One region of the Pseudomonas sp. zbq_18 genome, then DNA from elsewhere that is predicted to be linked to it. Evidence: predicted binding sites of a transcription regulator. Region 1 holds the regulator's gene; the other holds the start of a gene.
The links. Region 1 encodes LexA, which represses DNA repair genes until DNA is damaged. Its sites were predicted from a motif close to CTGTNTNNNNANACAG; they were not measured.
Positions count from the first base shown of each region.

Region 1 (10,487 bases):
GGTTTGAAGGTCACCCGCCAGCCAGTTGCGCGCAATACCACCGTGGCCGGCGGCGCGGCGTTAGCGACACTTGGAGTTATTGGCAGACAGCGCCTGGGCAGTGGTGCAATCAATGGCGCGAGCCATGCGTCGATGCGGGGATGCTGGAGAAGCTGCAGCGTTTGCCGGTTGATGTCTACAAGGTCGAGGCCGGGCCGCAAATGGTGGCGCTCTACTGGGGGGAGCGCGGTGAAGAGCCTGAATTGCAGCGAGTCGCCGAGTTTCTGGCGGCGGTGGCTTGATAGCGGTGCTCTACCTGCAAGCCGCTCTGGGGCTGCGTCCTTCTTTGTTTTGTGAATCAAACGCTATTCAAAGTCACTTGGTGACGCTGCTCTCGCGGGAGGCGCCTGTGACGGGCAATTGACAATTGCCCGGTTTTCACTGAATGTACGCCCACCCAAATCAAACGGGCGTATGAATTGAGCGTCTGCCGCTGTAGGTGGCGCCTTTACAGCCCGATTATCGCGTCGGCGGGTGTGTCGGATCGAATGGGACTATGCTCGACGGCTCTATGCCACGAGCGGCCCCGGCCGGTTGGCTCCGATGTGTACCGTTCAGCTTCCATACCGTGGAGATCAGTTGATGATTTACGAAGGTAAAGCCATCACGGTTAAGGCTCTTGAGGGCGGCATCGTCGAATTGAATTTCGACCTCAAGGGTGAGTCCGTTAACAAGTTCAACCGTCTGACCCTGAGCGAACTGCGCCAGTCGGTCGATGCCATCAAGGCCGACGGTTCGATCAAGGGCGTAATCGTCACCAGCGGCAAAGACGTATTCATCGTCGGCGCCGACATCACCGAGTTCGTCGAGAACTTCAAACTGCCCGACGAAGAGCTGGTTGCCGGCAACCTCGAAGCCAACAAGATCTTCAGTGATTTCGAAGACCTGGCCGTTCCGACCGTCGTCGCCATCAACGGTATCGCCCTGGGTGGCGGTTTCGAAATGTGCCTGGCCGGTGACTACCGCGTCGCTTCCGAAAGCGCCAAGATCGGCCTGCCGGAAGTCAAACTGGGCATCTACCCGGGCTTCGGCGGCACCGTGCGCCTACCGCGCGTGATCGGTACCGACAACGCCATCGAATGGATCGCCTCCGGCAAGGAAAACAAAGCTGCCGACGCCCTGAAGGTAGGCGCCGTCGATGCAGTAGTCGCTCCGGCCAAACTCAAGGATGCCGCTCTGGACCTGGTCAAACGCGCCATCTCCGGCGAGCTGGACTACAAGGCCAAGCGTCAGCCCAAGCTGGAAAAGATCAAGCTCAACGCCATCGAGCAGATGATGGCCTTCGAAACCGCCAAAGGTTTCGTCGCTGGCCAGGCTGGCCCGAACTACCCGGCTCCGGTCGAGGCCATCAAGACCATCCAGAAAGCCGCCAACTTCGGTCGTGACAAGGCGCTGGAAGTGGAAGCCGCCGGCTTCGTCAAGCTGGCCAAGACCTCGGTTGCCGAGAGCCTGGTTGGCCTGTTCCTGAACGATCAGGATCTGAAGAAGAAGGCCAAGCAGCATGACGAGATCGCTCGCGACGTGAAACTGGCCGCCGTACTCGGCGCCGGCATCATGGGTGGCGGTATCGCCTACCAGTCCGCCTCCAAAGGCACCCCGATCCTGATGAAGGATATCCGTGAAGAGGGTATTCAGCTGGGTCTGAGCGAGGCTGCCAAGCTGCTCGGCAAGCGCGTCGAGAAGGGCCGTCTGGCCCCGGCCAAGATGGCCGAAGCCCTCAACGCCATTCGCCCGACCATGTCCTACGGTGATTTCGGCAACGTCGACATCGTCGTCGAAGCTGTAGTCGAGAATCCGAAGGTCAAGCAGATCGTTCTGGCCGAAGTGGAAGATGCGGTGAAGGAAGACGCCATCCTGGCCTCCAACACCTCGACCATCTCCATCAGCCTGCTGGCCAAGGCCCTGAAGCGCCCGGAAAACTTCGTCGGCATGCACTTCTTCAACCCGGTGCACATGATGCCGCTGGTTGAGGTCATTCGTGGCGAGAAGTCCAGCGATGTGGCGGTTGCCACTACCGTGGCTTACGCCAAGAAAATGGGCAAGAACCCGATCGTGGTCAACGACTGCCCGGGCTTCCTGGTCAACCGCGTGCTGTTCCCGTACTTCGGTGGCTTCGGCAAGCTCCTTGAGTTCGGTGTTGACTTCGTGCGCATCGACAAGGTCATGGAGAAGTTCGGCTGGCCCATGGGCCCGGCCTACCTGTCCGACGTCGTCGGTATCGATACCGGCCACCACGGCCGTGACGTAATGGCTGAAGGCTTCCCGGATCGCATGGCTGTCGAAGGCAAGACTGCTGTCGACGTGATGTACGACGCCAATCGTCTGGGCCAGAAGAACGGCAAGGGCTTCTACGCCTACGAAACCGACAAGCGCGGCAAGCCGAAGAAGGTTCAGGATCCGGAGGCTTACGAACTCCTCAAGGCTATCGTCAAGGAGCAGCGTGAGCTGACCGACGAAGACATCATCAACTTCATGATGATCCCGCTGTGCATGGAAACCGTTCGTTGCCTGGAAGACGGCATCGTCGAAACCGCAGCTGAGGCCGATATGGGCCTGATCTACGGTATCGGCTTCCCGCCCTTCCGCGGTGGTGCCCTGCGCTACATCGACTCCATCGGTGTAGCTGAATTCGTGGCCCTGGCTGACAAGTATGCCGAGCTGGGCGCGCTGTACCACCCGACCGCCAAACTTCGTGAAATGGCCGCCAAGGGCCAGAAGTTCTTCGGTTAATCGCGCAGCGAACAGAGCGAGAGTAGAAATATGAGCCTGAATCCGAGAGATGCAGTCATTGTCGACTTCGGTCGTACCCCGATGGGTCGTTCCAAGGGCGGCATGCACCGCAACACCCGTGCCGAGACCATGTCGGCACAACTGATCAGTGGCGTCCTGGCCCGCAACACCAAGCTGGACCCGGCTGAAGTCGAAGACGTGATCTGGGGTTGCGTCAACCAGACCCTGGAGCAGGGCTGGAACATCGCGCGCATGGCGTCGCTGATGACCCAGATCCCGCACACCAGTGCTGGCCAGACCGTCAGCCGTCTGTGTGGTTCCTCCATGAGCGCCCTGCACACTGCCGTGCAGGCCATCCAGACCGGCAACGGCGACGTCTTCGTCGTCGGTGGTGTGGAGCACATGGGCCACGTTGGCATGATGCACGGTGTTGATCCGAACCCGCACCTGTCCCTGTACGCCGCCAAGGCGTCCGGCATGATGGGTCTGACCGCCGAGATGCTGGGCAAGATGCACGGCATCAGCCGCGAGCAGCAGGATGCCTTCGGTGAGCGTTCTCACCGTCTGGCACACAAGGCCACCGTCGAAGGCAAGTTCAAGGATGAAATCATCCCGATGCAAGGCTACGACGAGAATGGTTTCCTGAAAGTTTTCGACTTCGACGAAACCATTCGTCCGGAAACCACCCTCGAGAGCCTGGCTGCCCTGAAACCGGCGTTCAACCCGAAAGGCGGCACCGTGACTGCAGGTACTTCCTCGCAGATCACCGACGGCGCTTCCTGCATGATCGTCATGAGCGCCCAGCGCGCCCAGGACCTGGGCATCCAGCCGATGGCCGTAGTTCGCGCCATGGCTGTGGCCGGTGTCGACCCGGCGATCATGGGTTACGGTCCGGTGCCGTCCACCCAGAAAGCCCTCAAGCGCGCTGGTCTGAGCATGGACGACATCGACTTCGTCGAGCTCAACGAAGCCTTCGCTGCCCAGGCTCTGCCGGTACTGAAAGACCTGAAACTCCTCGACAAGATGGAGCAGAAGGTTAACCTGCATGGCGGCGCCATCGCTCTGGGCCACCCGTTCGGTTGCTCCGGTGCGCGTATCTCCGGCACCCTGCTGAACGTGATGAAGCAGAACGGCGGTACGCTGGGCGTGTCCACCATGTGCGTGGGCCTCGGCCAGGGCATCACCACCATCTTCGAACGCGTCTAAGCGTCAGTCGATGGGAAGACCGGGGCCTTGTGCCCCGGTTTTGTTTTTTAGGAGTCATGCATGCAACTTCAACCCGGCTTGTACCGTCACTACAAGGGGCCGCAGTACCGCGTGTTCGCCGTCGCCCAGCATTCCGAGACCGAGGAGTGGCTGGTGGTCTATCAAGCCCTGTATGGTGACTTCGGCCTCTGGGTCAGGCCGTTGGAGATGTTCTGCGGCACGGTCGAACTGGACGGTGAAACGGTGCCACGCTTTGCGCTGATCGAGGCGGAAAGCGCGCTGATTGGCCCGGGTGCGAGCGGTAGTCGCCCTTGACCTGAGCTTGACGGCCACTATATATAGCGGTGCCTCTATAGGCGCTGGCCGCTTATTCTCTTCTTTTTGTATTCAGGAATTCTCCAATCCATGGGCAAATCGCTGGTCATCGTGGAATCCCCGGCCAAGGCCAAGACCATCAACAAGTACCTGGGCAACCAGTTCGTGGTGAAGTCGAGCATCGGCCATATTCGAGACCTGCCTACCAGCGGTTCCGCCAGTGCCACCAAGGAGCCGGCCAAGCGTGGCAAGGCCGCCGCCGAAGCCCCCGCACTGTCGCCCAAGGAAAAAGCCAAGCGTCAGCTGTTTAACCGCATGGGCGTCGACCCCGAGCATGGCTGGAAAGCCAAGTACGAGATCCTTCCCGGCAAGGAGAAGGTGATCGAGGAGCTGCGCCGCCTGGCCAAGGATGCCGACACCATCTATCTCGCAACCGACTTGGACCGCGAAGGGGAAGCCATTGCCTGGCACCTGCGCGAAGCCATTGGTGGTGATGACAGCCGCTACAAGCGCGTGGTGTTCAACGAAATCACCAAGAAGGCCATTCAGGAGGCCTTCTCACAGCCCGGCGAGCTGGATATCAACCGGGTCAACGCGCAGCAGGCGCGCCGTTTCCTGGATCGCGTAGTGGGTTACATGGTTTCTCCGCTGCTGTGGGCCAAGATCGCCCGTGGTCTTTCCGCTGGCCGCGTGCAGTCGGTGGCGGTGAAGCTGGTGGTGGAGCGCGAGAAGGAAATCCGTGCCTTCGTACCGGAAGAGTACTGGGAAGTGCATGCGGACCTGGGCACCGCCAAGGACGCCAAGGTGCGCTTCGAGGTGACCCGCGAGAAGGGCGAAGCCTTCAAGCCGCTCAACGAAGCCCAGGCCATGGCTGCTCTGGACAAGCTCAAGGTGTCTGCCTATAGCGTCAGCAAGCGCGAAGACAAGCCGACGTCCAGCAAGCCGTCCGCGCCCTTCATTACCTCCACCCTGCAGCAGGCGGCGAGCAATCGCCTCGGCTTCGGCGTGAAGAAGACCATGATGATGGCCCAGCGTCTCTACGAGGCCGGCTACATCACCTATATGCGTACCGACTCGACCAACCTGTCGAATGACGCCATCGACATGGTGCGCGGCTTCATCGACAGCGAGTTCGGCCAAAAGTACCTGCCGGCCAAGCCGAACTTCTATTCGAGCAAGGAGGGGGCTCAGGAGGCGCACGAAGCGATTCGCCCGTCCGACGTCAACCTGCGCCCGACCCAGCTCTCCGGCATGGAGCGTGACGCTGAACGCCTTTACGAGCTGATCTGGCGTCAGTTTGTGGCCTGCCAGATGCCGCCCGCCGAATACCTGTCCACTTCGGTAACCGCCAAGGCCGGCGATTTCGAGCTGCGTGCCAAGGGGCGTATTCTCAAGTTCGACGGTTATACCCGCGTGCTGCCGCAGCAGAGCAAGCCGGGCGAGGATGATGTCCTGCCGGATATGAAAGAAGGTGAGGCGCTTAAGCTGATCAAGCTCGACCCGAGCCAGCACTTCACCAAGCCGCCGGCGCGCTTTTCCGAGGCCAGCCTGGTCAAGGAACTGGAAAAACGTGGCATCGGTCGTCCTTCGACCTATGCGGCGATCATTTCCACCATTCAGGATCGCGGTTACGTCACCGTTCACAATCGCCGCTTCTACGCGGAGAAGATGGGCGACATCGTCACCGAGCGGCTCAACGAGAGCTTCGCCAACCTGATGGATTACGGCTTCACTGCCGGGATGGAAGAGCATCTGGATGACGTTGCCCAGGGTGAGCGGGACTGGAAGCATCTGCTGGATGAGTTCTATGGCGACTTCAGGAAGAAGCTTGAAGTGGCCGAAGTCGCTGACACGGGTATGCGTGCCAATCAGCCGACGCCGACCGACATCGCCTGCCGTGACTGTGGCCGGCCGATGATGATCCGTACCGCATCCACCGGTGTGTTCCTCGGTTGCTCCGGTTATGCATTGCCGCCAAAAGAGCGTTGCAAGGCCACCATCAATCTGATTCCGGGCGATGAAATAGCCGCAGACGACGAAGGCGAGTCCGAATCGCGCGTGCTGTTGGGCAAGCACCGCTGCCCGATATGCGCCACGGCGATGGATGCCTACTTGCTGGACGAGACTCGCAAGCTGCACATCTGCGGCAACAACCCGGACTGTGCCGGCTACGAGATTGAGCAGGGCCAATATCGCATCAAAGGCTACGAAGGGCCGAGCCTTGAGTGTGACAAGTGCGGTAGCGAGATGCAGCTCAAGACCGGACGTTTCGGCAAGTTCTTCGGGTGCACCAACAGCAGCTGCAAGAACACCCGTAAGCTGCTCAAGAGTGGTGAGGCGGCGCCGCCGAAGATGGATGCGGTACCGATGCCGGAGCTCAAGTGCGAAAAGGTCGACGACACTTACGTGCTGCGTGATGGCGCCTCCGGGCTGTTCCTTGCCGCCAGTGGTTTCCCCAAGAACCGTGAAACCCGTGCACCACTGGTTCTGGAGCTGATTCCGCACAAGAGCGAGATCGATCCCAAGTACCACTTCCTGCTGGATGCGCCGGCCAAGGACCCAGAAGGCCGTCCGGCAGTGATCCGCTACAGTCGCAAGACCAAGGAGCAGTATGTGCAGAGCGAGGTGGACGGCAAGCCCACTGGCTGGCGCGCCTTCTTCGATGGCGGCAAGTGGAAGGTGGAAGACAAGCGCTGAACCCTTCGCTATCGGGTGGGGCGCCAATAGGTGCTCCGCCAGTGTCTGTTTCGTTCTCGATGCGGTGATTGCTTGCCGCTCAGGAGTTGGTCATGGCCCATGAGCCTTACACCCGTACCAATCAGAAGATATTTTTCGCCGGGCTGGCGCTGGAAAGCCTGCGGAAGGCCGAGGATGGTGCCGTGGCCAATGCGCCTGCCTTGCAGCAGGCGGAACGTGAGGCAGTCCTCTTTCACCTCTACGGTGCAGTGCTGGGGCTTTGTCACGAAATAACGGATTACTACAAGCTGGCGTCGGCTGCGGCACCGCGTGTCGATCTGATACTCAATCAGCAGGTATTGCGGGATTCACCGACGCCGGAGCTGTCCGAGTTGCTCGAAATTGCCCAGCAGCCGCAAAGCTGGCTGGCGCAGTTACTGGCAGCACATGCGGCGCTTCATCGTCCTCCGCAAGCACCTAAAAAAGCCAAGGTCGATCCGACGCTACCTCTGATCGAAGCAGTCAGTGTCGAGGAGCAGGCTGCGCCGTTGAGTAGTGCCGATCTTGAAGGCTGGCGACAGGATCTCAAGCAGCTGGTGTTGCGTTACCGTGAGTCGCTCAGCGAGTGCTGATAGGATCGACGGGCTAGGGTAGGGCCGTTCTGGCTGTTACACTGGCCCTCTTGTCTGGAGAGTACCTTATGACCACATCCTTCCTTGAAATCGTCGAAATGCCCGATGGCCGCATTATTTTGCGTCGTGCTGAAGACGAGGAAGTATTGGTAACGCTGGACTTCTCTGCAGATGCTCGGGCTTTCATGCAGGGACACCATGTCGAGGTGGCCAAAGCCATGCTCAACGTTGGCGTGCAGATGGCCGGCCGACTGGCTGAGGGTGATATCGAGCAGGAAGAGCAGCCGCGCGTGCTGCATTGAGTATCGATGCCCGCAACGGGCATCGGTTTGGAGCGGATGCTCCGTCTTCGAGTTAATCCAGTCGAATATTGAGGCTTTGGGCGCTGCCTACTCGTGCGGCGCCGCTTAGCTGTGCGCGCTGTGTGCCCTGCAAGTCAAGCCAGCTGACCACGGTGTGGCTACGTCCCAGCCTCAGGGCTTCCTTGGTCAGCTCCAGTGCATCCTGGCCTGCGCGTGGTTGCAGCAGGAGAAGACGATCCAGGTTGAGGCCCACGCTGCGCAGCCAGGCGTTGGTGATCGAGGCAGGCGGGGCGACCAGGGTGAGCCAGCGTGCATCCTGGTGTTGGCTGAGCTCGCGCAGCATCGGGCCGAGCAGGTGACGGTAGTTACCTGGGGAGGCTGATAGACGCAGCTCGCTGAATGGTTCTGGCTCTTCGATCCAAGGTGTTTCGACTAGCTCGTCGAGCAGTCGGGGGATTGAGTTGCCAATGAAGGCTTCAAAAAGAGGGAGTTGTGAACGATTCAGCGACTGCGGGAACTGCATGAAGCTCTCCTTAACTCAGCGGCGGATGACACCGACACTCAAGCCTTCGATGACCAAATCTTGCTCTTCCAAGTTTACTTCTATTGGCGCGAAGTCTGGGTTTTCTGCGATCAGCAGCACCTTGTTGCCACTGCGCTGAAAGCGTTTGACGGTGACTTCATCGTCGATGCGCGCCACCACGATCTGGCCATTGCGTGCCTCGCGGGTGGTGTGTACCGCCAGCAGATCACCGTCGAGGATGCCGATGTCCTTCATGCTCATGCCGCGGACGCGCAGCAGGTAGTCCGCTTTGGGATGAAAGAACTCGGGGTTGATCTTGCAGGAGTCCTCGACGTTCTGCTGCGCCAGGATCGGCGCGCCTGCAGCCACGCGGCCGATGACGGGCAGCCCCTCTTCTTCGCTGCTTGCGGGCTCGAAGCCGGGAATGCGAATGCCGCGCGATGCGCCCGGGGTCATCTCAATGGCACCTTTACGCGCGAGAGCTTTGAGGTGTTCCTCCGCGGCGTTAGGTGATTTGAAGCCCAGCTCCTGGGCGATTTCCGCCCGAGTGGGGGGATAGCCGTTGTCTTCCAGGCAGCGTTTGATAAAGGAGAGAATTTCAGTTTGACGCGGCGTCAGTTTGAGCATGCTGGCGGTCTGTCTGTTTATACAGGTGCTGTGATTATATACAGTGATCTGTCGCTGGCAACTGCTGTTTCTGATCCAAGGCCAAATAGCCAAATAAGCTGCTTGCCAGGTGGCGGCGATGTTGTGGTCATTGCTCTATGGTTTAATGCGTGACCGGTCAGCCATGAAAGGGCCTGTCAGGCTTGACAGGGCGTCTGCCTGATACGTATGTTTCAAACAAGTGTTTGTCAGGTGAGAGTGCCATGGCTCAATCAGAAACCGTTGAGCGCATCCTGGATGCAGCTGAACAGCTGTTTGCCGAAAAAGGTTTTGCTGAAACTTCTTTGCGTCTGATCACTAGCAAGGCTGGAGTCAATCTGGCGGCGGTGAATTACCACTTCGGTTCCAAGAAGGCGCTTATTCAGGCAGTGTTTTCGCGATTCCTTGGGCCGTTCTGCATCAGCCTGGAGCGTGAATTGGATCGGCGTCAGGCGCGTGCGGGGGAGAAGGCGAGCTTAGAAGACTTGCTCAATATGCTGGTGGAGCAGGCGCTGGCGGTTAAGCCGCGCAGTGGTAACGACCTGTCGATCTTCATGCGTCTGCTCGGCCTGGCTTTCAGTCAAAGCCAGGGCCACCTGCGCAAGTATCTGGAAGAGGTGTACGGCAAGGTCTTCCGTCGCTACATGCTGCTGCTCAACGAAGTCGCGCCGAAATTGCCGCCGCTGGAGATCTTCTGGCGTGTTCACTTCATGCTCGGTGCCGCCGCCTTCAGCATGTCGGGTATCAAGGCGTTGCGCGGCATGGCCGAGAACGACTTCGGTGTTGATACCTCGCTTGAGCAGGTGATGCGCCTGATGGTGCCGTTTCTCGCGGCGGGGATGCGCGCTGAGAGTGGTGTCAGCGATGAAGCGCTGGCCAACGCCCAGTTCAAGCCGCGTAGCAAGCCGGTTGCCGCCAAGGCCGGCTGACCCTGTGCCCGAGCGGGTCGATGGGCTAAGCTAGCGGCCCATGTATCTGCTCGATTTCCTGCATATCTCCATTGCCGACCAGCGCCTGTATGGCTTCGCCGACGGGCAGCTGTGTCTGCGTTTGTCGGTTTCCACGGCGCTGAATGGGCCGGGTGAACGCAGCGGCTCCAACTGCACGCCACGTGGTCGCCATCAGGTGCGCGCGAAGATTGGTGACGGTCTGCCAGAGGGCGCGGTGCTGCGAGGTCGACGCTGGACGGGAGAGGTCTGGTCTGCTGCCCTGGCTGAACAGTTTCCCGGGCGCGACTGGATTCTGACCCGCATTCTCTGGCTCAGTGGCTGCGAGCCTGGTATCAACCGTCTGGGTGCCGTCGACACCTTTCGCCGCTACATCTATCTGCATGGCACGCCTGATACGGAACCCATGGGTGTGCCGCTGTCTCATGGCTGTGTGCGCCTGCGCAACAGCGATTTGCTGGACCTCTTTCCC
Region 1 covers NZ_JBICIT010000008.1:83,466-93,952, forward strand. The annotation lists gene ACF8C6_RS05795 (hypothetical protein) at 1-281, shown strand, start outside; gene fadB (fatty acid oxidation complex subunit alpha FadB) at 622-2,769, shown strand; gene fadA (acetyl-CoA C-acyltransferase FadA) at 2,800-3,975, shown strand; gene ACF8C6_RS05810 (DUF1653 domain-containing protein) at 4,036-4,290, shown strand; gene topA (type I DNA topoisomerase) at 4,381-6,987, shown strand; gene ACF8C6_RS05820 (DUF6586 family protein) at 7,080-7,598, shown strand; gene ACF8C6_RS05825 (hypothetical protein) at 7,667-7,900, shown strand; gene sulA (SOS-induced cell division inhibitor SulA) at 7,953-8,423, opposite strand; gene lexA (transcriptional repressor LexA) at 8,439-9,050, opposite strand; gene ACF8C6_RS05840 (TetR/AcrR family transcriptional regulator) at 9,293-9,997, shown strand; gene ACF8C6_RS05845 (L,D-transpeptidase family protein) at 10,038-10,487, shown strand, end outside.

Region 2 (10,487 bases), on a different contig from region 1:
GCTGCGAAAGCAGCAGCCACGAGAAAGCTGACCATGGTTGAAAACAACGAACTGCGCAAAGCCGGCCTCAAGGTCACTCTGCCGCGCGTGAAAATTCTCCAGATGCTCGATTCGGCCGTATCCGGCCAGCGTCACATGAGTGCTGAAGATGTCTACAAGGCCTTGATGGAGGCGGGTGAGGATGTGGGGCTGGCCACCGTCTACCGTGTACTGACCCAGTTCGAGGCAGCTGGCCTGGTCGAGCGGCACAATTTCGATGGTGGCCACGCCGTCTTTGAACTGGCCGACGGCGGCCATCACGACCACATGGTTTGCGTGGATAGCGGCGAGGTGATCGAGTTCTTCGACCCGGAGATCGAGAAGCTGCAGAAAGACATCGTCAAGCAGCACGGCTACGAGCTGGTCGATCACAATCTGGTGCTCTACGTGCGCAAGAAGAAATAAGCGCGGAGTACCCGACAAAAAAGGCGCCTTTCAAGGCGCCTTTTCATTTGCCTCAGCTTCAAGCCTGGGCGCTAGTGACCATCTTGCGCGCGTGTTGCAGCGACTCTTCGGTGAGGTCGACGCCGCCCAGCATGCGCGCCACTTCCTCGACGCGCTGGGCGGTATTCAGGCTGGCCACGGCGGTGCGGGTTTCGCTGCTGCCGCGCTGCTTGTGTACGAACAGGTGGTTGTGACCCTGGGCCGCCACCTGCGGCAGGTGGGTGACGGTCAATACCTGGCCGCGCTCGCCGAGGCGCCGCAGGAGCTGGCCGACCACTTCCGCAGTCGGCCCGCCGATGCCAACGTCGACTTCGTCGAATACCAGGGTCGGCACCCGCGAGGTCTGTGCAGTAATCACCTGAATGGCCAGGCTGATGCGTGACAGCTCGCCACCCGAGGCGACCTTGGCCAGGGATTTCAGCGGCTGGCCGGGGTTGGCGCTGACCAGGAATTCCACCTGTTCCAGGCCATGGGGTTGTGGCTCTTCGCTGTCGGCGGCCTGCAGTTCGATGCTGAAACGACCGCCGGGCATGCCCAGGGTCTGCATCTCGACCTGCACGGCATCGGCCAGACGGTTCGCGGCCTGCTTGCGCAGGGCGCTCAGTTCGCTGGCCTTTTCCTGGTAGTGGCGAGCGTAGGAGGCCAGCTCCTCGCCGAGCCGCTCCACGGCCTCGTCGTCGGCATTCAGGCTTTCCAGTTCTTCCAGTAGACGCTGCTGCAGTTCAGTCAGCTCGAAGGGGTGTACGCGATGTTTGCGCGCCAGGCTGTAGATGGCATCGAGGCGTTCTTCCAGCCATTGCTGGCGCTGCGGATCAGCGTCGAAGTGATCGATGAAGCGATTGAGTTCGCCGACAGCCTCCTCGACCTGGATCTGTGCGCTGGCCAACAGGCTGGTGGCTTCGCTCAAGGCGCCGGGCTGGTTGTTGAAGGCTGTGAGGCGATTGAGGCTGGCGGTGAGGGCAGAGAGCACATTACCCGCGTCACTTTCGCTGCACAGGTCGAGCACCTGGCGACAGGCGCCGAGCAGTTGTTCGGCGCTGCTCAGGGTCTTGTGTTCCTGCTCCAGCTGTTCCAGCTCGTTGTCGCCGAGCGCCAGGTTGTCCAACTCCTCAAGCTGGTAGCTGAGCAGCTGATGGCGGGCGCGCTGCTCGTCGCCGCTCGAGGATAGGCGCTGCAGCTCCTGGCGGGTCTGGCGCCAGCGCTGGGCGGCCAATTGCACCTGGCGCGCCAGTTCCTGGCTGCCGGCGTACTCGTCGAGCAGGCGGCGGTGGGTGTCGGGTTTGAGCAGCGACTGATGCTCGTGCTGGCTGTGGATGTCGATCAGCAGTTCGCCGAGAGCCTTGAGGTCGCCCAGCGGGCAGGGCGTACCGTTGATGTAGCCGCGCGAGCGACCTTCGCTGGTGATGACGCGGCGCAGAATGCACGGCCCGTCGTTATCCAGGTCGCGCTCGGCGAGCCAGGTGCGCGCCTCGTCGATGTCGCCCAGGTCGAAGCTGGCGAGAATGTCGGCCTTGTCCGCGCCCGGGCGCACCACACCACTGTCGGCGCGGTCGCCCAGGGCCAGGCCGAGGGCGTCGAGCATGATTGATTTACCGGCGCCGGTTTCGCCAGTGATTACGCTCATGCCGCGCTGCAATTCCAGATCCAGGTGTTCGACGATGGCGTAGTTGTTGACCGACAGGTGCACCAGCATGGTGAGCGCTCCTAGAAGTATTGTGCTGGGTATTTATACAGTTCTTTGTCCGGCCTCGGCAACAGCCCTTGAAACCTTGCGGATGGGCCCCATATAGAAGGCCAGAAGCGCGGGCCATGACCCGCTGTCGCATTCACAGGAGGACCCGATGGCAGACGAACAGACCCTGGACACGGCGCAAGCCGAAGACAACCTGGCCCCCGAGGCGAGCGCCGAGACCGATCTGGGCGCTCGCGTGCAGAGCCTTGAAGAGCAGTTGGCTGCCGCTCAGGACCAGTCTCTGCGCATGGCTGCCGACCTGCAGAACGTGCGCCGTCGCGCCGAGCAGGATGTGGAGAAGGCGCACAAGTTTGCCCTGGAAAAGTTCGCCAATGACCTGCTGCCGGTGGTCGACAGCCTGGAGCGTGGCCTGGAGTTGACCAGTGCGGCCGATGAGGCGAGCAAGGCGATGCGCGAAGGCATGGAGCTGACCCTCAAGCTGTTCCTCGACACGCTCAAACGCTACCAGCTGGAGGCGGTCGATCCGCACGGCGCGCCGTTCAATCCGGAGCATCACCAGGCCATGGCCATGGAAGAAAGCATTCATGCCGAGCCGAACACCGTGCTCAAGGTGTTCCAGAAGGGCTACCTGCTCAATGGCCGTCTGCTGCGCCCGGCCATGGTCGTGGTCAGCAAGGCGCCGACCACGCCGCCACCGTCCATCGACGAGCAGGCTTGAAATCGTCGGTAACGCCCCCATCTACAGGGCAAGCGATTCAGTAGCTGACGCCGCGTGAACAAACCGCGGCGGACTCAAGGTTAAAGACAAGTTTCGGAGAGATTGAACATGGGCAAAATCATCGGTATCGACCTGGGGACCACCAACTCCTGCGTCTCCATTCTGGAAAACGGCAACGTCAAGGTGATCGAGAACGCCGAAGGCGCTCGTACTACCCCGTCCATCATCGCTTACGCCAACGATGGTGAGATCCTGGTCGGCCAGTCGGCCAAGCGCCAGGCAGTGACCAATCCGCACAACACCCTGTACGCGGTGAAGCGTCTGATCGGCCGTCGTTTCGAAGAAGACGTCGTGCAGAAAGACATTCAGATGGTGCCGTACAAGATCGCCAAGGCCGACAACGGTGATGCCTGGGTGGAAGTCAACGGCCAGAAAATGGCACCGCCGCAGATCAGCGCCGAAGTGCTGAAGAAGATGAAGAAGACCGCCGAGGATTACCTGGGCGAGCCGGTGACCGAGGCGGTGATTACCGTACCGGCTTACTTCAACGACAGCCAGCGTCAGGCCACCAAGGATGCCGGTCGCATCGCCGGTCTGGACGTCAAGCGCATCATCAACGAGCCGACCGCCGCGGCACTGGCCTATGGCATGGACAAGGCCAAGGGCGACCACACCGTGATCGTCTATGACCTGGGTGGCGGTACCTTCGACGTGTCGGTGATCGAGATCGCTGAAGTCGACGGCGAGCACCAGTTCGAGGTGCTGGCCACCAACGGTGACACCTTCCTCGGTGGTGAAGACTTCGACATCCGCCTGATCGACTACCTCGTCGATGAGTTCAAGAAAGAAACCGGCATGAACCTCAAGGGCGACCCGCTGGCCATGCAGCGCCTGAAGGAAGCCGCCGAGAAGGCCAAGATCGAGCTGTCTTCCAGCCAGTCGACCGACGTCAACCTGCCGTACATCACCGCCGATGCCAGTGGTCCGAAGCACCTGAACGTGAAGATCTCCCGTTCCAAGCTCGAAGCGCTGGTTGAAGACCTGGTGCAGCGCACTATCGAACCGTGCCGTATCGCGCTGAAAGACGCCGGTATCGACGTCGGTTCGATCAACGACGTGATTCTGGTCGGTGGCCAGACCCGCATGCCGCTGGTGCAGAAGGCCGTTGCCGATTTCTTCGGCAAGGAAGCGCGCAAGGACGTCAACCCGGACGAAGCCGTGGCCATGGGTGCCGCCATTCAGGGCGCGGTACTGGCCGGCGACGTCAAGGACGTGCTGCTGCTCGACGTGTCCCCGCTGACCCTGGGTATCGAAACCATGGGCGGCGTGATGACCGCGCTGATCGAGAAGAACACCACCATCCCGACCAAGAAGTCGCAGGTGTTCTCCACTGCAGACGACAACCAGAGCGCCGTGACCATTCACGTGCTGCAGGGCGAGCGTAAGCAGGCCGTGCAGAACAAGTCGCTGGGCAAGTTCGACCTGGCCGAGATCCCGCCGGCGCCGCGTGGCGTGCCGCAGATCGAGGTGACCTTCGACATCGATGCCAACGGCATCCTGCACGTGTCCGCCAAGGACAAGGCCACCGGTAAACAGCAGTCCATCGTGATCAAGGCCAACTCTGGTCTGTCCGACGAAGAAATCGAGCGCATGGTGCGTGATGCCGAGGCCAACGCCGAGGAAGACCGCAAGTTCGAAGAACTGGCTGCCGTGCGCAACCAGGGCGACGGTCTGGTGCACGCTACTCGCAAGATGATTACCGAGGCGGGCGACAAGGCCACTGCCGAGGAGAAGGCGGCGATCGAGAAAGCCATCGGCGATCTGGAGACGGCGCTGAAAGGTGACGACAAGGCTGAGATCGAAGCCAAGATCAACGCGCTGTCCGAGGCCACTACGCCGCTGGCACAGAAGATGTACGCCGAGCAGCCGCAGCCGGGCGCTCAAGCCCAGGGCACTGAAGGCGCCAAAGATGCCGCTGATGACGTGGTCGACGCCGAGTTCGAAGAGGTCAAGGACAACAAGTAAGTCCTGGGGCTTGCTGTGTTCTGCCGGCCGGAGTCATCCGGTCGGCCGCTCGACCACGCGGGGGCTTGCTCCCGCGTTGGCGTGTCTGGAGCGACCAAATTGAGGTGTTGAGGATTTATGGCCAAACGTGACTATTACGAAGTGCTCGGTGTGGAGCGCGGCGCCAGCGAAGCGGAGCTGAAAAAGGCTTACCGTCGCCTGGCGATGAAGTACCACCCGGACCGCAATCCGGACGACAAGGCGGCGGAAGAGAAATTCAAGGAAGCCAACGAGGCATACGAGATTCTGTCCGATGCCGGCAAGCGTTCGGCCTACGACCAGTACGGTCATGCCGGCGTCGATCCGCAGATGGGCGGTGGCGGGGCTGGCGGCTTCGGTGGTGCCAACTTCTCCGACATCTTCGGCGATGTGTTCAGTGACTTCTTTGGGGGAGGTGGCCGCGGCGGCTCGCGTGGCGGTGCTCAGCGCGGCAGCGACCTGCGTTACACCCTGGAGCTGGATCTGGAGGAGGCGGTGCGCGGCACCACGGTGACCATCCGCGTGCCGACCCTGGTGGGTTGCAAGACCTGCGATGGCACGGGGGCCAAGAAGGGCACCAGTCCGGTGACCTGTACCACCTGTGGTGGCATCGGCCAGGTGCGCATGCAGCAGGGCTTCTTCTCGGTGCAGCAGACCTGCCCGCGCTGCCATGGCAGCGGCAAGATGATCAGTGACCCCTGTGGCAGCTGCCACGGCCAGGGCCGTGTGGAAGAGAGCAAGACGCTGTCGGTCAAGGTGCCGGCGGGCGTCGATACTGGCGATCGCATTCGCCTGTCCGGCGAGGGTGAGGCCGGTTCCCATGGTGGTCCGGCGGGTGACCTGTATGTGGTGGTCAATGTGCGCGAGCACGCGATCTTCCAGCGTGACGGCAAGCACCTGTACTGCGAGGTGCCGATCAGCTTCGCCGATGCGGCGCTGGGCGGCGAGCTGGAAGTGCCGACCCTGGATGGCCGGGTCAAGCTGAAGATTCCGGAAGGCACCCAGACCGGCAAGCTGTTCCGCCTGCGCGGCAAGGGCGTGGCCCCGGTGCGCGGTGGCGGTGCGGGCGATTTGATGTGTCGGGTGGCGGTGGAAACGCCGGTCAACCTGAACAAGCGCCAGCGTGAACTGCTCGAAGACTTCCGCAAGTCGCTGGAAGGCGACAGTTCCCACTCGCCCAAGGCCAGCGGCTGGTTCGACGGCATGAAGCGCTTCTTCGGCGACATCTAAGGAATCGGCTATGCGACGTATTGCAGTGATGGGCGCCGCCGGGCGCATGGGCAAGATCCTCATCGAGGCCGTTGGTCAGGCGCAGGGCGCACAGCTGACCGCGGCCATCGATCGGCCGGACAGCAGCTTGATCGGCGCCGATGCGGGTGAGTTGGCGGCACTGGGCAAGATCGGCGTCACTTTGGTCGGCGATCTGAGTGCTGCGCTGGATCAGTTCGATGTGCTGATCGACTTCACGCATCCCTCGGTGACCCTGAAGAACCTGGAGGTCTGCCGTCAGGCGGGCAAGGCCATGGTCATCGGCACCACCGGCTTCTCGCCGGAGGAAAAGCAGTTGCTGTCAGAGGCGGCCAAGCAGATTCCGATCGTGTTTGCCGCCAACTACAGCGTCGGGGTCAATCTCTGCCTGAAGCTGCTGGATACCGCGGCTCGTGTGCTGGCCGATGAGGTCGATATCGAAATCATCGAAGCGCACCACCGGCACAAGGTCGATGCACCATCCGGTACTGCGCTGCGTATGGGGGAGGTGGTGGCCAATGCGCTGGGGCGTGACCTGCAGAAGGTGGCGGTCTACGGGCGCGAAGGCCAGACCGGCGCGCGCGAGCGCGAGACCATTGGCTTCGCCACCGTGCGTGCCGGCGACGTGGTGGGGGATCACACCGTGCTGTTCGCGGCCGATGGCGAGCGCGTGGAAATCACCCACAAAGCCTCCAGTCGCATGACCTTCGCCAAGGGTGCGGTGCGTGCCGCGCTTTGGTTGCAGGAGCAGCCTGCGGGGCTTTATGACATGCAGGACGTGCTGGGGCTGAACTGAATGCCTTTTTGGTCCATGCAAACGGTGGACCGAAAAGGGTCTTTCCTGTAAGCTTCCCGCTTTAGTGTGTCCACTAAAAGTTACGCAGAATGAATCAGATAAAGAAGCGGGGTGACGGTCAATACGTCATCCCGCTTTTTTACAACCTGCGTTTGAGCAAGCAGCAGATCTAAGGGAGGTCTTCTTGACTAAGCCAGCCATACTCGCACTCGCCGACGGCAGCATTTTTCGCGGCGAAGCCATTGGTGCCGATGGCCATACCATTGGTGAGGTGGTGTTCAATACCGCCATGACCGGCTATCAGGAAATCCTCACCGATCCTTCCTATGCCCAGCAGATCGTCACCCTGACCTACCCGCACATCGGCAATACCGGCACCACGCCGGAAGATGCCGAGTCCAACCGCGTGTGGGCCGCCGGCCTGATCATTCGCGACCTGCCGCTGATCTCCAGCAACTGGCGCGACAAGCAGCCGCTGGACGAGTACCTGAAAGAAAACGGTACCGTTGCCATCGCCGGCATCGACACCCGTCGCCTGACCCGCATTCTGCGCGAGAAGGGCTCGCAGAACGGCTGCATCCTGGCAGGCGACGACGCCACCGAAGAAAAGGCGCTGGAGCTGGCGCGCAGCTTCCCCGGCCTGAAGGGCATGGACCTGGCCAAGGAAGTCACCTGCAGCGAAACCTACGAATGGCGCTCCAGCGTGTGGAACCTGGAGAGCGACAGCCACCCGGAAATCCCTGCCGGTGAGCTGCCTTACCACGTGGTCGCCTACGACTACGGCGTCAAGGTCAACATCCTGCGCATGCTGGTCGCTCGCGGCTGCCGCCTGACGGTGGTGCCGGCCAAAACCCCGGCCAGTGAAGTGTTGGCGATGAATCCGGACGGCGTGTTCCTCTCCAACGGCCCCGGCGACCCCGAGCCGTGCGACTACGCGATCGCCGCGATCAAGGAAATTCTCAATACCGAGATTCCGCTGTTCGGCATCTGCCTCGGCCACCAGCTGCTGGCCCTGGCCTCCGGCGCCAAGACCGTGAAGATGGAAACCGGTCACCACGGTGCCAACCACCCGGTACAGGATCTGGATTCCGGCGTGGTGATGATCACCAGCCAGAACCACGGTTTCGCCGTGGATGAGGCGAGCCTGCCGGCTAACCTGCGCGCCACTCACAAGTCGCTGTTCGACGGCACCCTGCAGGGCATCGAGCGCACCGACAAGGTGGCCTTTAGCTTCCAGGGTCACCCGGAAGCCAGCCCTGGCCCGCACGACGTGGCCCCGCTGTTCGACCGCTTCATCGAAGCCATGGCCAAGCGCCGCTAAGCCCTGCCGACTGACCCAAGGATTCGAGTAAGAACCATGCCAAAACGTACAGACATTAAAAGCATCCTGATCCTCGGCGCCGGCCCTATCGTCATCGGCCAGGCCTGTGAGTTCGACTACTCCGGCGCGCAGGCGTGCAAGGCCCTGAAGGAAGAAGGCTTCCGCGTCATCCTGGTGAATTCCAACCCGGCCACCATCATGACCGACCCGGCCATGGCTGACGCCACCTACATCGAGCCGATCAAGTGGGCCACCGTGGCCAAGATCATCGAGAAGGAGCGCCCGGACGCGCTGCTGCCGACCATGGGTGGCCAGACTGCGCTGAACTGCGCGCTGGACCTGGAGCGCCACGGTGTGCTGGAAAAATTCGGCGTCGAGATGATCGGCGCCAACGCCGACACCATCGACAAAGCCGAAGACCGCTCGCGCTTCGACAAGGCGATGAAGTCCATCGGCCTGGCCTGCCCGCGCTCGGGCATTGCTCACAGCATGGAAGAAGCCTATGGCGTGCTGGAAATGGTCGGTTTCCCGTGCATCATCCGTCCGTCCTTCACCATGGGCGGTACCGGTGGCGGCATCGCCTACAACCGTGAAGAGTTCGAAGAAATCTGCGCCCGCGGTCTGGACCTGTCGCCGACCAACGAGCTGCTGATCGACGAATCGCTAATCGGCTGGAAGGAATACGAGATGGAGGTGGTCCGCGACAAGAAGGACAACTGCATCATCGTCTGCTCCATCGAGAACTTCGACCCGATGGGCGTGCACACCGGCGACTCGATCACCGTCGCCCCGGCGCAGACCCTGACCGACAAGGAATACCAGATCATGCGCAACGCCTCGCTGGCGGTGCTGCGTGAAATCGGCGTGGAAACCGGTGGCTCCAACGTGCAGTTCGGTATCTGCCCGAACACCGGTCGTATGGTGGTGATCGAGATGAACCCGCGCGTGTCGCGTTCCTCGGCGCTGGCTTCCAAGGCTACCGGCTTCCCGATCGCCAAGATCGCCGCCAAGCTGGCTGTCGGCTACACCCTCGACGAGCTGCAGAACGACATCACCGGCGGCCGCACCCCGGCGTCCTTCGAGCCGGCCATCGACTACGTGGTGACCAAGGTTCCGCGCTTCGCCTTCGAGAAATTCCCCAAGGCCGACGCCCGTCTGACCACCCAGATGAAGTCCGTGGGTGAGGTCATGGCCATCGGCCGTACCTTCCAGGAGTCGGTGCAGAAAGCCCTGCGCGGCCTGGAAGTCGGCGTCGCCGGCTTCGATCCGAAGCTGGACCTGAACGATCCGGAAGCGGAAAGCACCCTGCGCCGCGAGCTGACTGTGCCGGGCGCTGAGCGTATCTGGTACGTAGCTGACGCCTTCCGCGCCGGCAAGAGCGTCGCCGAGGTGTTTGACCTGACTCGCATCGACGAGTGGTTCCTGGTGCAGATCGAGGATCTGATCAAGGACGAGGAGCGGGTCAAGACCCTCGGCCTGTCCGGTATCGACGCCGATCTGATGCGCAAGCTCAAGCGCAAGGGGTTCTCCGATTCGCGCCTGGCCAAGCTGCTCGGCGTGACCGAGAAGAACCTGCGCAGCCATCGCCACAAGCTGAAAGTGCTGCCGGTGTACAAGCGCGTGGACACCTGCGCCGCCGAATTTGCCACCGACACCGCCTACATGTACTCGACCTACGAGGAAGAGTGCGAAGCGGCTCCGTCGAGCCGCGACAAGATCATGATTCTGGGTGGTGGCCCCAACCGTATCGGCCAGGGCATCGAGTTCGACTACTGCTGCGTGCACGCGGCACTGGCAATGCGTGAAGACGGTTACGAGACCATCATGGTCAACTGCAACCCGGAAACCGTCTCCACCGACTACGACACTTCCGACCGCCTGTACTTCGAGCCGGTGACCCTGGAAGACGTGCTGGAGATCGTCCGCGTCGAGCAGCCGAAAGGCGTGATCGTGCAGTACGGCGGGCAGACTCCGCTGAAGCTGTGCCGCGCCCTGGAAGAAGCTGGTGTGCCGATCATCGGTACTTCCCCGGACGCCATCGACCGTGCCGAAGACCGCGAGCGCTTCCAGCAGATGGTTCAGCGCCTCGGCCTGCGCCAGCCGGCCAACGCCACTGCGCGTAGCGAGGATGAGGCTCTGGCCCTGTCGAAGAACATCGGTTACCCGATGGTCGTGCGTCCGTCCT
Region 2 covers NZ_JBICIT010000013.1:286,612-297,098, forward strand. The annotation lists gene fur (ferric iron uptake transcriptional regulator) at 34-444, shown strand; gene recN (DNA repair protein RecN) at 503-2,176, opposite strand; gene grpE (nucleotide exchange factor GrpE) at 2,301-2,894, shown strand; gene dnaK (molecular chaperone DnaK) at 3,003-4,919, shown strand; gene dnaJ (molecular chaperone DnaJ) at 5,037-6,167, shown strand; gene dapB (4-hydroxy-tetrahydrodipicolinate reductase) at 6,178-6,981, shown strand; gene carA (glutamine-hydrolyzing carbamoyl-phosphate synthase small subunit) at 7,166-8,302, shown strand; gene carB (carbamoyl-phosphate synthase large subunit) at 8,339-10,487, shown strand, end outside.
Region 2: a site for LexA is predicted at 2,202-2,217, ahead of recN (DNA repair protein RecN). Genes of this name have one in related genera too.